DNA from 2 places in the Parviterribacter multiflagellatus genome. Region 1 is predicted to be linked to the other one. Evidence: riboswitches for the same ligand, from Rfam matches in the RefSeq annotation. Region 1 holds a riboswitch; the other holds the start of a gene.

Region 1 (7,427 bases):
CTAGGCCGCCGAGGCGCTCGGGAGCAACCCGCCCGGGCGGGCGAGCAGCGCGTCGAGCGCCTCGCCCTCGACCGGGCGCGCGAGGAGGAAGCCCTGCGCGTAGCGGCAGCCCATCCGCTCGAGGCGCTCCAGCTGACCCTCCGTCTCGACGCCCTCGGCGACGACCGTCAGGCCGAGCGCCCGCGCCAGCTCCATCAGCCCCGACACGATCAGCGCGTCGCGTGAGCCGCCGCTCTCCAGCCCGGCGACGAACGAGCGGTCGATCTTCAGCCCGTCGATCGGCACGTGGCGCAACCGCCCGAGCGACGAGTAGCCCGTCCCGAAGTCGTCGAGCACGATCCGCACGCCCAGCTCGCGCACCGCGTCGAGCACCGCCAGCGGCCGCTCCCCGGCCTCCATCAGCGAGCTCTCCGTCAGCTCCAGCACGAGTGCCTCCGCCGGCAGCCCCGACGCCGCGAGCGCGTCCTCGACTTGCGCGGGCAGCGTCGGGTCCGCCGCCTGGTGCGGCGAGAGGTTGACGTGGCAGGTGAGCCCGCGTCCGTCCTGCCGCCGCGCGACCTCGACGCACGCCCGGCGCAGGACCCACGCGCCGATGTCGGCGATCAGCCCCGCCTCCTCGGCGATCGCGATGAACTGCCCGGGCGGCACCAGGCCGCGCTCGGGGTGGCGCCAGCGCACGAGCGCCTCGACGCCGACGACCGCCCCGTCACCGATGCCGACGATCGGCTGGCAGGCCAGCACGAGCTCCTCGCGCAGCACCGCGCCGCGCAGATCCCGCTCCAGCGCGATGCGCTCCCGCGCGCGGATGCGCGCGAGCTCGTCGAACAGCTCGTAGCGGTCGCGCCCCGCGAGCTTCGCCCGCTCCGCGGCGACCTCCGCATCGCGCACGAGCTCGGCCGCGCCCGCCTCCGCCGCCACGGCCAGCGCGACGCCCGCGCTCGCCGTCAGCGCGACGTCCTCGCCGCGCAGCGCGAACGGCCGCCGCACCGCCGCGACGAGCGCCTGCGCGAGCTGCGCGGCCTCCTCCTCGTCGGCGACGTCGTCCAGCACCGCCGCGAACCGGTCGCCGCCGAGCCGGCCGACGGCCACGTCCGGGCCCGCCGCCGCGCACAGGCGCCGCGCCATCAGGCAGAGCGCCTCGTCGGCCGCGTCGAGCCCGTGCGTCTCGTTCACGCGCCGGAAGCGATCGAGGTCGACCACCACGAGTCCCACGCGACGCGTCTCGCCCAGCGCCGCGCGGGTGAGCGCGTCCTGCAGCCGCTGCCGCACCGGGACGCGGCCGAGCAGGCCGGTGAGCGCGTCGCGCTCGGCGCCCCGCGAGCGCGCGTCGCGGCCCGCCTCGGCGAGCAGCGCGGCGACTGTCAGGGACGCACGGTCCGGCCGATCTCCCACAACCGACACCGTGTCGAGTGTAGGAGCGCCAAACGGGTCATGTCGCACCAGAACCGTCGGACAGCTGCCGCTCGGCCGCCGCGGAGACGATCGAGACGACCTCGTCGACGCTGTCGGTGAGCCGCAGCAGCGTCAGGTCCTGCGGCGAGATCATCCCCGCGCCGAGCATGTGCTCGTGCAGCCAGTCGAGCAGCCCGGACCAGTACTCGGTCCCGACCAGCACGACCGGGAAGTGCCTGATCTTGCGCGTCTGGATGAGCGTGAGCGCCTCGAACAGCTCGTCCATCGTCCCGAACCCTCCGGGCAGCACGACGAAGGCGTTCGAGTACCGCACGAACATGACCTTGCGCGCGAAGAAGTAGTGGAAGTCGATCCCGACATCGACCCAGGGGTTCATCCCCTGCTCGAACGGGAGGTCGATCCCGAGGCCGATCGACGTCGCGCCGGCCTCGTGGGCGCCGCGGTTGGCGGCCGCCATCGCGCCGGGGCCGCCGCCGGTGATCACGCAGAACCCGGCGGAGCCGAGCGTGCGGCCGATGTCGCGGGCGAGCTGGTAGCGCGGGCTGTCCTCGGGCGTGCGCGCCGAGCCGAAGACGGCGACGCCGCGCGTGACGGACGAGAGCGCGTCGAACCCGCGCGCCAGCTCGGCGCGCATCCGTTCGACGCGCTGGGCGTCCGTGATCTCGGACGCCACGCACGGGAGCTGCGCGGAGAGCAGCTCCTCGTCGGCGTCCTGTGGGTGTCGGAGTGGTTCGTCGGTCAGAGCCCCTCAGGATGGCGCACGGTGAAGCCGCTCGGCGAGCGCTCCTCCGTCTGCCACCGGGAGCCCGACTTCGCGCGGCCGCTGGTGTCGAACCGCAGGCCGGCCACGACCATGTACATGTGGCCGCCGTGGGCGTAGATCGTGACCCACTGGCCCTCGCCGGCCTCGCCCCAGTCCATGAAGCCGCCGGAGGGCATCGACGCGTCGAGCAGGCCCGCGCCGTGCAGCGCGTAGGAGACCGAGCCCGAGCAGTCGTAGCCCGAGTCCTTCCACTTGCCGTGACCGCCGCCGTACCGGTACGGCGTCGTGGCGATCTCGTTGCCGGCGGCGATGATCTGCTTGACCGCCTCCGGGGCGTTGGCCGGCGGGATCGCCAGGCCGTCCTCCGTCAGCTCGGCCTTCTCGCCCGGCGCCGTCTGGGCGGAGACCGCGCGCGGGCGGTTCAGCGAGTCGGCCGAGAACCCGCCGCTGCCGGCGGACGGCTTGAGCGCCGTCTCGACGCTCTCGACGTCCTCCGCCGAGACGCGCCCGTCGATCGTCAGGCCGAGGTCGCTCTCCAGCCGACGCACCAGCCGGTGCGTGCCGCTGCCGAAGACGCCGTCGACCTTCGTGGAGAAGCCGGCGCGGCGGAGGAGCTTCTGCAGCTCCTTCACGTCGCCGCCGCGGGATCCCTTGGCGAGCGTGCGGTCGCCGAGGGCGGCCTGGGCGGGAGCGGCGCTGAGCGCGAGCAGCAGGAGGGCTGCGAACGCGCCGACAAGCGCGGCAAGTGGGCGGCGGGCGGGTACGGACGTCGGCACTGCTTGAAGACCTCTCTTTCGGCGGTTGCCTGCGGGGTTAGCTGTCGGGCTCGCGCAGAAAGAGCAGCGCTACGCCGCCGTGATGGCGGTGATTCGCCCCCGGCCGTCCAGACGTCGAACGGCCCATGGGTCCCCCGTCTCCTCACCAACCACGGTGAGGAGCTCGGCTGGTCCTACGAACGCCGGGCACTGTATCGCCTCGCGGGGACATAAGCCGTGGTGTGCCCGACCGCACACCTGGCGCGGCCTGGCTCGACCGGATGTCCGGGGCCTCTCAGTTGGCGCGCTGACGTGCCGATTGGCAGACCATGCCTTCCCGCCTCCGCTTGCTCGGCCTGCTCGTGCTGGCCGCCTTCACGGTCTGCGCGACCGCCTCCGCCGCCATCACGGGCCGTCAAGGCGGCCGTCTCGCCGACACCCTCGTCGGCACCGCCGGCCCGGACACGATGTCCGGCCAGGGCTCGTCCGACCGCCTGTCCGGCCGCGGCGGGAGCGACTTCATCGCGGGCGGCACCGGCGGCGACGTGCTCAACGGCGAGGACGGCGACGACCGCCTCGAGGGCGGCAGCGCCGACGACGACCTCGGCGGCGGCCTCGGCCGCGACCGCCTCTACGGCGAGTCGGGCAACGACGCGCTCGACGGCGGCGAGGGCGACGACGTCATGGACGGCGGCGACGGCGACGACAGCTCCGTCGGCGGCAACGGCAACGACTTCATCGTCGAGGCGCGCGCCGGCAACGACCGCCTGCTCGACGGCGGTGAGGGCGACGACTACCTCCACGGCAACCTCGGCTCCGACCGCAAGATCCTCGGAGGCAACGGCAACGACGTGCTCTTCGGCGGCTCGGGCGAGGACGTCCTCGACGGCGGCCCCGGCAACGACCGCATCGACGCGGGCCCCGGCCAGAACCCGGGCTTCCCGGTCACCGGCGGCGACGGCGACGACGTCCTCGTCGACGACGGCGGCGGCGCGGACCTCGACGGCGGCACGGGCAACGACACGATCTACGGCTTCGGCGGCGTCGACAACATCGCCGGCGGCCCGGGCGACGACGTGATCTACACCGGCCCCGCGCAGGACCGGGTCGACTGCGGCGACGGCAACGACACCGTGTTCGTCAGCTCTCGCGGCGAGGCCGAGCAGACCGCCGGCTGCGAGAAGATCGTGCTGCCGAACGTCATGCGCGCCGTCGTCGGCCAGGAGTCCGGCAACGACCCGACCGACACCGACGACGTCGCCACCGCGCGCGGCCAGGTGCTCGCGGCCGGCTGGAACAACGCGGCCGTGGGCGCCGCCGGCGCCGCCGGTGAGCAGGTGCTCGAGCACGTCCGGGCGCAGGAGTCGCGCGTCCTCTGCTCCTTCGCCAAGGGCTGCCGCGGCGGCTCGGCGGCCGACGAGCGCATCATCGGCACCGAGGGCGGCGACAAGATGGCCGGCGGCGTCGGCTCCGACTTCCTCGAGGGCGCCGGCGGCAGCGACCGCCTCTTCGGCGGCGGCGGTCCGGACGAGCTGTTCGGCCGCTTCGGCGACGACCTGCTCGACGGCGGCGCCGGCGATGACGAGATCGAGGGTGGCCGCGGCGACGACAAGCTCGTCGGCGGCGTGGGCGACGACCAGCTCAACGGCGGCTTCGGCACCGACAAGCTGCTCGGCGGCGCAGGCGACGACACGCTGCTCGCCGTCGGGGGCGGCAAGGACGTCATCGACTGCGGTCCCGGCCGCGATCGCGTCGCCAAGGACGCCAAGGACCGGACGAAGAACTGCGAGATCGTCCTCTAGGAGCGGGAAAGGGTCAAGCAGGGCGGAAGCACGCCGATCAACCAGGCGTGCTTCCGCCCCGCCGACTCCTCACGCTCCTCTGCGCCGCCGCCGCGGTGGCGCTCCCGGCAACGAGCGCCTCCGCCGCCGAGCCGGGCCTCGACCTCACCGGCGCCTCGCCGGCCGCCGCCCAGGACTTCGACCAGCTCAGCGACCTGGGCGCCAAGTGGGCGCGCCACGCGATCGCCTACGAGGACATCCCCGAGTGGCGCCTGGACCAGTACGCCGCCACCTTCGCCGAGGAGGACCGGCGCGGCGTCAAGTCGCTGCTCATGGTCAACAGCGCCACGAGCACCGCGCCCGCCGACCCGCAGGCGTACGCCAACGCCGTCGCGCACATGGCGGCCCGCTTCAAGGGCTCGCTCGAGGCCATCGAGATCTGGAACGAGCAGGACGAGGGCGAGTTCTGGGTCGGTGGCCCGCAGGTCGACCGCTACGTCGACCTCCTCAAGCGCTCGTACGCCGCCATCAAGGCCGTCAACCCCGGCGTCACGGTCGTCTTCGGCCCGATGACGGGCGCGAACGTCGACTTCCTCCAGGCCGCCTACCAGCACGGCGCCAAGGGGCACTTCGACGCGATCGCCGCCCACACCGACACCGCCTGCCAGATCGCCGCGCCGTCGAGCTACTACCGCGAGGACAACGGCCGCATCGCGCGCTTCACGTTCTTGGGCTACCGCGCCCTGCACGACGTGATGGTCGCCAACGGCGATCCCAAGCCGATCTGGCTCACCGAGATCGGCTGGTCGACGACCAACGACGTCTGCGGCCGCGGCATGTGGGCCGGCCAGAAGAAGGCCGGCGTCACCGAGGCCGACCAGGCGAAGTTCCTGCTCGAGGCCTTCCACTGCCTCAAGGAGACCCCCTACGTCCAGGTCGCCATGTGGTTCCGCCACCGCGATCCGGCGCCGGGCCTGAGCGAGATGAACGCATACGGCCTGCTCCGCCACGACGGCACGCGCCGCCCGGCCTACGCCGCCTTCCAGCAGTACGCGCGGCTCGGCGACCGCCTCACCGGCCCGTGCGGCGACTTCGTCGCGCCGAAGGTGCAGATCACGTCGCCGACGTCCGACGTGACGATCGGGACCGGCGAGCCGCTGCCGATCAAGGCGAGCTCGACCGACGGCGACGTCCACCGCATCACGCTGCAGCTGAAGGGCGCGCCGAAGGAGATCCGCAACTTCACCAACGGCGGCCAGCCGCTCGACGCGAAGGCCGGCGTCGGCCTCACGTGGATGGGCGCGAAGAAGCTGCCGGTCGGGACGCACACGCTCGTCGTCACCGCCAAGGACGCCGCGGGCAACCAGGGCCGCGCCGAGGTGACGTTCCGCAAGATCGACCCGCGCGCGCTCAAGAGCCAGCCGACGTCCGCCAAGGGCCTGAAGCTCCTCGGCAAGGGCCGCAAGCGCACGCTCGTCGGGCAGGTCCGCTCGACGCTCCGCTTCAAGCTCGGCGGCAAGGTGCTCGTCGAATGGCAGAACAAGCGCAAGGGCAAGTGGAAGAAGATCCACGGCGCCGCCTACAACGCCAGCAAGCCCTTCCGCTTCCAGCAGAAGCTCAAGTACAAGGGCCAGTGGCGGGTGCGCGTCAAGTACGTCGGCGTCAAGCCCTTCAAGAGCTCGACCTCGCGCTGGCTGACGTTCAAGGTGAAGTAGCGGCAGGCTAGGCGCCGAGCGCCGCCGCTGCGACCGCGAGCGCGACCCGCGCTCGCGGCTCCAGCGACGCGATCGACACGTGCTCGTGCGGGGCGTGCGCGCCACCCCCGCGCGGGCCGAGCCCGTCGATCGTCACCGGGATCGCCGCGGCGAAGTGGCTCGCGTCCGACGCCCCGCCGCGCGAACCCGCGTCGATCCGCGCGCCGAGCAGCTCGCCGGCGCGCCGCAGCACCGGCGCCGCGGTCTCGCGCGCGTCCATCCCGGGCCACTTGCGCAGGAGCTCGGCCTCGAGCCGGACGCCGTCGACGCTCTCGGGGATCGCGGCCATCACCCTGTCGAACGCTTCGGCGCTGCGGGCGCGCAGGTCGCCGATGAGCTCGCCGGCCGCCGGCACGACGTTGAACGCGTCGCCCGAGCGCAGGATCGTCGGGACCGACGTGAGGTGCTGGGGCCCGTGCGGGTCGGCCGTCCCGGCGATCGCCTGCGCGGCGGTCGCCAGCGCGAGCAGCGCGTTGGCGCCCTTCTCCGGCGCCGAGCCCGAGTGCGCCTCGCGCCCGAACGCGCGCACGCGCACCGTGCCTGCCGCCTTGCGCCGCACCACAACGCCCTCCTCCCCGTGCGGGCCGTGCTGGCCGGCCTCGAAGCACAGGCAGGCGTCGAAGCCGGCGAATCGTTCGGTGTGAGCGAACGGGACGACGCGCCACTCCTCGTCGTTGACCAGCAGCAGCGCGATCTCCGCGAACCCCGGCCCGTCGCCCTCCGCGAACGCCTTGAGGACGCCGATCGCGAGCACGTCGCCGCCCTTCATGTCGGCGGTGCCCGAGCCGTTGAGCCGGTCCCCCTCGATCGTCATCGGGCGGTGGTCGGCGTGGCCGATGACCGTGTCGAGGTGCCCGACGAGCAGGATGCGGCCCGTGCCGGTGTCACTCCGCAGCCGCACGACGAGGTCGTCGGCGTGGTCGGGCGACGAGCACGGGACGCGCTCGACCGTCGCCGCGTC
Region 2 (7,427 bases), on a different contig from region 1:
GCGTCGGGCTGCGCGAGCCCCGCGAGGTGCCGGGCGGCATCGACGTGGGGAACGCGGGCACGCTGATGCGGCTCCTGCCCGGCTGGCTGGCGGCGCAGGAAGGGCGGTCGTGGACGTTCGACGGCGACGCGTCGATCCGCAAGCGCCCGGTGGACCGCGTGGCCGAGCCGCTGCGGCGGATGGGGGCCGTGCTGCATGCGCGCGACGATCGGTTCCCGCCGTTCGAGGTCGTCGGCTCCCGGCTGCACGGGATCACGTACGAGCTGCCGGTCGCGTCCGCGCAGGTCAAGTCCTGCGTGCTGATGGCGGGGATGCTCGCCGAGGGCGCGACCACGGTGCACGAGCCGGTGCCGTCGCGCGACCACACCGAGCGGATGCTCGCGGCGGCGGGCGTGGGCGTGCACCGCAACGGGCGGTTCGTCACGGTCGCCGCGGCGGATGAGCTGGAGCTCGACGCGCTGGTCGTGCCGGGCGATCCCTCGTCGGCCGCGTTCATGATCGCGGCCGGGGTGCTGGTGCCCAGCTCGCGGCTGGTCGTGACCGGCTGCGGCGTGAACTGGACGCGCACGGGCTTCATGCGGATCGTCCAGCGGATGGGCGGCATCGTGGTCGCCGACTTCGAGCCCGAGCCGGGGGAGTCGATCCCGACGTCCGAGCCCGTCACCGACATCGACGTGACCGCGGGGCCGCTGGTCGGGACGACGGTCGAGGCGGACGAGGTGCCGCTGGCGATCGACGAGCTGCCGCTGGTGGCGCTGCTCGGGTGCTTCGCGGAGGGCGAGACGGTCGTGCGGGGCGCGGAGGAGCTGCGCTTCAAGGAGTCCGACCGCATCGCCGCGGTCGTCGACGGTCTGCGCGGGTTGGGCGCGTCGATCGAGGCGACCCCGGACGGCTTCGTGGTGCAGGGCACCGGCGGCCTGCGCGGCGGGGTGATCGAGTCCCACGGCGACCACCGCCTGGCCATGCTCGGCGCGATCGCGGGCATGGCGTCGCTCGAGGGCGTCGAGGTCGTCGGGATGGAGGCCGCCGCGGTCTCCTACCCGCACTTCGAGGCCGACGTGGCCTCGCTCCTGTCGACCTGACCCCACCCGCGTCCGGGCGCGTCCCGGCGCGGCGGGTGGGCGGCGCGCCACGCGGGCACGACGTCACCCGCCGCGCTCGTCCCGGCGCCGGGGTGACGTCGATCCCGCGCGGGGCGGCTACGCCGCCGCGGGTGCGGCGTCCGTCGCCGGAATCGCGGCGTCCGGCGCCGTCGGCGCCGAGCCATCCGTCGCGGGCGCGGTGTCCGTCTCCGGCAGGGCGGCCGCCGCGGGCTCGGGCGCGGGCGCGGCCTGCTCCACCGGGGCGGGCGCTTCCGCCGGCGCCGTCTCCGCCACCGGGGCGGGCGCGGGCGCGGCCGGCACTGCCGCCTCGACCGGCTGCGTTGCGGGCTCCGCCGCCGGCGCGGGCGCGGCGGGCGTTGCCGCCTCGACCGCCTCCGTTGCGGGGTCCGGCGCGGGAGCTGCGGGCGCGGCGGGCGCCGCCGCCTCGACCGCCGTCGTCTCCGCCACGGGCGCCGGCTCCGGCGCGGGCGCGACCTCCGCCACGGCGGCCTCGTTCGGCGCCGCCGCGGCAGTCTCGACGGGCGCCGGTGTCGTCGTCTCGGCCGGCGCGGCGGTCGTCGTCTCCGCGACCGGTGCGGCCGGCGGCTGCGCCGTCGTGGTCTGCGCCGCCGTTACGGCAGCGGGCGCCGCCTCGTACTGCGTCGCGGCGATCTGCGCGGCGGGCGCGGCGGTCGCCCCACCGCTCACGCGCGCCGCGGACGCCTTGCGGGCCACGGCGCCGGCGGTGGCGTTCGACGACGTCGCGGTGCTCTTCCCGAGCGCGGCCTGCTGCTCGGTGGACAGCTGCGCGGTGCCGTCGAGGTACGGCTTCGGGTCGGTCGCCTTGCCGGACTCGTCGCGGACCTCGAAGTGCAGGTGCGGACCCGAGCAGCGGCCGGTGCAGCCGACGCTGCCGATGACCTGCCCCGCGCGGACGGTCTCGCCGGCGGACGTCTTGATCTCGCTGAGGTGGGCGTAGCACGACGTCTTGCCGCTGTCGTGCTCGATGCAGACGAGGTTGCCGTAGCCGCCGCTGTCGGCGCCCGCCTTGGTGACGGTGCCGCACGACGCGGCGCGCACGGCGGTGCCGGTCGGTGCGGCGATGTCCTGACCGGAGTGCGCGTGCGTGCCGCGGTCCTCGCCGTACGACCCGGTCACCGTGCCGCTCACCGGTGTCGTCGTCGAGCACCCGCCGCCGCTCGCGACCGACGGCGCGGTCGTCTCCGGCTCGGGTGTCGCGGCGTCGCCCTGCTCGAGGTCCTCCTCCAGCGCGGCGCTGTCGCTCGGCGAGGCGTCGCCCCGCGCGCTGCCGCTCCCGCCGCGCGACGCCGTCTCGTCCTGCACCGCGTCGTCGCCGGTGGTGGACACGGTCCGCACCGCGGCGCCCGGCCCGTCGTCCTGCGCGCTGACGGTCGACGCGGGCGCCTCGCGCTCGATCGCGTCCCGCACGACCGCGGGCGCGTCCTTGGCCTTCATGAAGACGACCTTGGCGTTGAAGATCGCGGACCACGTGCGCGCGTCGACGATGCCGGTCACCGACAGGCCGTGCTGCGCCTGGAAGCGCTTGACCGCGCGCTCGGTGATCGGGCCGAAGATGCCGTCGTCGTCGACCCCGAGACGGCGCTGCACCTGCGCGACCGAGTCGCCCGTGGAGCCGAACCGCAGGAGCTCCGCGGACGCCCGCCCGGACGACGCGTCGCTCGTGGCGGGTGGAGGATCGGCCTGCCCGTTCGGGGCGCTCTGGTTGTCCTGCGCCACCGCCATCGACACCATCGGCGCTGCCGGAGCGGCGGCCACCGCGCCGGTGAGCGCGACCGTCGTTGCCTTGCGTCGCCGCCGGGCGCGCGCACTCAGGGCGGCCAGCCGCCGACCCTGGTGCGCACGCTCGCGCGAGCGCTCCCAGTGCGCGGGATCGGCGAGATCGCGCTCGCCTGGGAAGCCCTTGAACAGGCCATCGTCCTCGTGCCGCATCGACGCGGTCCTCCTACGTCTCTCGATTCGGGCGCCTACGAGGTGAGCTGACGGGCTCGCGCGTCGAGTCGCGCTACGCGGCACCCTGGCCGCGATTCGCCCCAGGCGGCCGGGAGACGGCCGCCGAGTGGTTCCCCCGCCCCGGACGCCCCAGAGGGCAGGCCGGGCTCGGCATGACTTGCGCGAGCCAGGATGACATAACCGGCCGACGACCACTCCACCCGCGGCGGCGAAGGCCCACCACTACCCTCTCGACACCATGCTTGTCGCCATCGACGGCCCCGCTGGCGCGGGCAAGTCCACGGTCGCGCGCGCCGTCGCCGACGCGCTCGGCTTCACGTACCTCGACACGGGGGCGATGTACCGCGCGGTCGCGCTCGCCGCCCTGCGCGGCCACGGCCTCCCGCATCTCGCCGAGGTCGGCTTCGCCGCCGACGGGCACGTGCTGCTCGAGGGCGAGGACGTCGAGTCGCTGATCCGCACGCCCGAGGTCTCCGAGCAGGCGTCCAAGGTCGCCGCCGACCCGCAGGTGCGCCAGGCGCTCGTCGAGCAGCAGCGCCGGCTGATCGCGCAGGCCGACTGGGTGGCGGAGGGGCGCGACATCGGCACGGTCGTCGCGCCGGACGCCGAGGTCAAGGTCTTCCTCACCGCATCCGCCGAGGAGCGCGCGCACCGCCGCGCCGCGCAGCTCGGCGCCGACCCGGCCGTCGTCCTGGTCGAGCAGCGCATCCGCGACGAGCGCGACTCGACGCGCGAGGACTCGCCGCTGCGGCCCGCGGACGACGCCGTTGAGGTCGACACCACCGGGCTGGGCATCGACGAGGTCGTCCAGCGCATCGTCGCGCTGGCGGAAGGGGCGCGGACGGCATGAGGAAGGTCGCGATCGTCGGCTACCCGAACGTCGGCAAGTCGTCGCTGGTCAACCGCCTGACGAACACGCGCGAGGCCGTGGTGCACGAGCGCCCCGGCGTCACGCGCGACCGCAACGAGCTGCCGTGCGAGTGGAACGGCCGCCGTTTCACGCTGATCGACACGGGCGGCGTCGACTTCTCCGACGAGGACCCCATGGCCGGCTCGATCCGCGAGCAGGCCCAGGCCGCGCTCAACGACGCGGACGTCGCGGTCTTCATCGTCGACGCCAAGGCCGGGCTGCGGCCGGGCGACGACGAGCTGGCCGACCTGCTGCGTCGCTGGCCGAAGCCGGTCATCGTCGGCGCGAACAAGATCGACGGCCCGAAGGACCTGCTGCTCGCGCACGAGTTCCACGCGCTCGGCCTCGGGGAGCCTGTCGCGGTCTCCGCCGCGCAGGGTCTCGGCACGGGCGACCTGCTCGACGAGATCACGAAGGTGCTGCCGGAAGGCGACCTGCCGGAGGACGAGGACATCGTCCGCCTCGCGGTCATCGGCCGGCCGAACGTCGGCAAGTCCTCGCTCGTCAACAAGATCCTCGGCCAGCAGCGCGTGATCGTCTCCGACGTCGCGGGCACGACCCGCGACGCGATCGACCTGCCGTTCGAGTACGACGGGCGCCGGATCATCCTCGTCGACACCGCGGGCATGCGGCGCCAGGCGAAGGTGAGCGAGTCGGTCGAGTACTACACGGCGCTGCGCTCGCAGCGCGCGGCCGAGCGCGCCGACGTCGCGCTCGTCGTGTGCGACGCGCAGGATGGCGTCACCTCGCAGGACATGCGCATCGCCGAGCTCGCGATGAAGGCCGGCTGCGCCACGGCGCTGATCCTCAACAAGTGGGATCTGCAGGACGAGGAGGCGGGCGTCGGCTCGGACATCGAGCACGAGCGCGCACGCGTGCACCAGAAGCTGCGCCTGCGCCCGAAGGTGCTGACCGTGAGCGCGCAGACGGGCCGTCAGGTGCAACGCGTCCTCCAGGAGGCCGTCGCGCTGGCGGACAGGATGCGCACGCGCATCCCGACGTCGGACCTCAACCGCTTCCTCAGCGAGACCGTCCAGGCGCGCCAGCCGCCGGCCAAGCAGAACCACCGCCTGAAGCTGCTGTACATGGCCCAGATCGAGACTCGTCCGCCGCGGTTCGCCATCCAGGTGAACTCTCGCACCAGAGTTACGCGGGATTACGCGTACTTCATCGAGAATCGCCTGAGAGAGCGTTACGGCTTTGCGGGCGTGCCCCTGATCATCGACTTCAACGAGCGCAAGCAGCGACGCAGCGAGCGCGCGGCGTGACGCCAGCGGTGCTGCGGCGCCGCCCCGCCTTCGTCGCCCTCGCCGCACTGGCCCTCGCGGCCGCCACGGCGCTGTTCGTGTCGCTGTTCGCCTCGAGCGGCGACGATGGGCCCCCGTCGACCGACGCGGCGAAGTTCGCCCCCCGCGGCACCCTCGTCTGGGCGAACATCAGCACGAACACCGACCGCGACGCCGTCGCGCGCGCGTCAGAGGTGCTGGGGCGGTTCGGGTCGTGGGAGGCGCTGCGCGACGGGATCCTGCAACGCCTGTCGGGATCCAACGACCCGGTGTCGGTTGACGACGTCTCGGGCTGGCTGGGGGACGAGGCGGCGTTCGCGCTCGTCGACACCGGCGGCAGCACGGCGGGCTCGCTCGTCGTCGTCGCGGTCGATGACGAGGAGAAGGCGCGCGACTTCCTTGACGAAGGCTCCACGAAGAAGGCACAGAGCACGTTCAACGGGACGCAGATCGACACCTACGGTTCGGTCTCAGTGGCGATCACCGACGGACACCTGCTCATCGGCCAGGAGGCCACCGTGCGCGGCGCGCTCGAACGCGCCGCCGGCAAGGGCGACGACCTCACGGAGGACCCCGTGTACCGGCGCGCGACCGCCGGGCAACCGGACGACCGCGTCGCAGAGGCGTACGCGACGGCGGACGGGCTGCGGCGCGTCCTCGTGCCCCACGGCGGCGTCGTCGGGACGCTCGCGACGCTGCTTCAGCAGGACGGGCTCGAGGGCGTAGGGCTGGCCCTCGTGCCCGAGGAGGGGCGCGTGCGCGTCCGCGTCAGATCCGCACTGAGACCCGGCACCACGACGCCGCGGCCGTTCACCCCGGCGCTGCTCGACGCGGTGCCCGCGGACGCCATGGCCTACCTCGGCTCACGTGGGTTCGGTGACGCGCTCGGCAACCTGCTGCTGTCTGCGGTGGGCGGGACGCAGGCGGACGGGCTCGGGAACGTGCTGACGCGGTTGCGAGACGCGCTCGGCAAGGAGACCAGCGGGGCGCTCCAGCGTGACCTGCTCGGGGTGCTCGACGGGGAGGTCGCCGTGGTCGCGCTCAAGGGGGCGCCCGGGGCGCAGCTGGCGCTCGTCGCGGAGGTCGACGACGCGACGCGGACGGGCGGCGCGCTGCGGCGCCTGCAGGAGCCGCTGGCGAAGCTCCTCACGGTCGAGGGCGAGGCGGCGCCGACGTGGCGGACGCAGGAGCTCGGGGACCGCGTGACGGCGACGACGCTGGCGTTCCCGAACGGCGTCACGCTGAGCTACGCCATCGTCCGCGGCAGGCTCATCGTGGCCACCGGCGTCGACGCGCTCCGGAAGGTGGCGCGAACGGAGGGTGGGCTGGCCGAGAGCGAACGCCTCGGCGAAATGGGCGAAAGTCGACCGGGAGTGGTGACATCGCTAGGCTTGCTCGACTTCAGCCAGCTCCTCGAGCTCGGCGAGCAGACCGGCCTCAACGAGAGCCGCGCCTACCTGGCCGCCCGTGACGACCTTCGGAAGATCCGCTCGGTCGGGGTCCGCTCGCACGGTGACGAGGGGGAGACGACAGCGGAGATCCTCCTTTCGATCCCATGACCCAGCAGCTTTCCGACAACGAGTACCTGTTCACCTCTGAGTCCGTGACCGAGGGTCACCCGGACAAGGTCGCGGACCAGATCTCCGACGGCGTGCTCGACGCCGTGCTCAAGGACGATCCGTACGGCCGCGTCGCCTGCGAGACCCTGGTGAACACGGGCCTCGTCGTCGTCTCTGGCGAGATCTCGACCTCGACCTACGTCGACATCCAGGAGATCGCGCGCGAGACGATCCGCAAGATCGGCTACGTCGACGCGGACCTGGGCTTCAGCGCCGACTCCTGCGCCGTCATCAACGCGCTCGACAAGCAGTCCCCGGACATCGCCCAGGGCGTCGACCAGGCGTTCGAGACCCGCACCGACCCGTCCGACGACGATGCTCTCGACATCGCCGGCGCGGGCGACCAGGGGATGATGTTCGGCTACGCGTCGAACGAGACCGAGGAGCTCATGCCGCTCCCGATCTCCCTCGCCCACAAGCTGGCCAAGCGGCTGGCCGACGTGCGCAAGGCCGAGGTCGTCAACTACCTGCGCCCTGACGGCAAGACGCAGGTCTCGGTCCGCTACCGCGACGGCAAGCCGGTGGAGATCGAGAAGCT

What was found. A riboswitch is a leader RNA that binds a small molecule or an ion and turns the genes downstream of it on or off. The one in region 1 is predicted to bind cyclic di-AMP.
Region 2: linked by a shared signal. The riboswitch ahead of AC1UE5_RS18895 (peptidoglycan DD-metalloendopeptidase family protein) and the one ahead of AC1UE5_RS10520 (peptidoglycan-binding domain-containing protein) in region 1 are both predicted to bind cyclic di-AMP.

The regions. Positions count from the first base shown of each region.
Region 1 is NZ_JBXPIZ010000004.1:231,755-239,181, reverse strand. Features, by position in the region: gene AC1UE5_RS10530 (putative bifunctional diguanylate cyclase/phosphodiesterase) at 1-1,401, opposite strand; gene arfB (alternative ribosome rescue aminoacyl-tRNA hydrolase ArfB) at 1-4, shown strand, start outside; gene AC1UE5_RS10525 (LOG family protein) at 1,430-2,110, opposite strand; gene AC1UE5_RS10520 (peptidoglycan-binding domain-containing protein) at 2,152-2,952, opposite strand; cyclic di-AMP (ydaO/yuaA leader) riboswitch at 2,963-3,131, opposite strand; gene AC1UE5_RS10515 (calcium-binding protein) at 3,261-4,733, shown strand; gene AC1UE5_RS10510 (Ig-like domain-containing protein) at 4,781-6,427, shown strand; gene AC1UE5_RS10505 (M20/M25/M40 family metallo-hydrolase) at 6,435-7,427, opposite strand, start outside.
Region 2 is NZ_JBXPIZ010000008.1:325,527-332,953, reverse strand. Features, by position in the region: gene aroA (3-phosphoshikimate 1-carboxyvinyltransferase) at 1-1,082, shown strand, start outside; gene AC1UE5_RS18895 (peptidoglycan DD-metalloendopeptidase family protein) at 1,200-3,053, opposite strand; cyclic di-AMP (ydaO/yuaA leader) riboswitch at 3,068-3,237, opposite strand; gene cmk ((d)CMP kinase) at 3,313-3,924, shown strand; gene der (ribosome biogenesis GTPase Der) at 3,921-5,252, shown strand; gene AC1UE5_RS18880 (DUF3352 domain-containing protein) at 5,249-6,829, shown strand; gene metK (methionine adenosyltransferase) at 6,826-7,427, shown strand, end outside.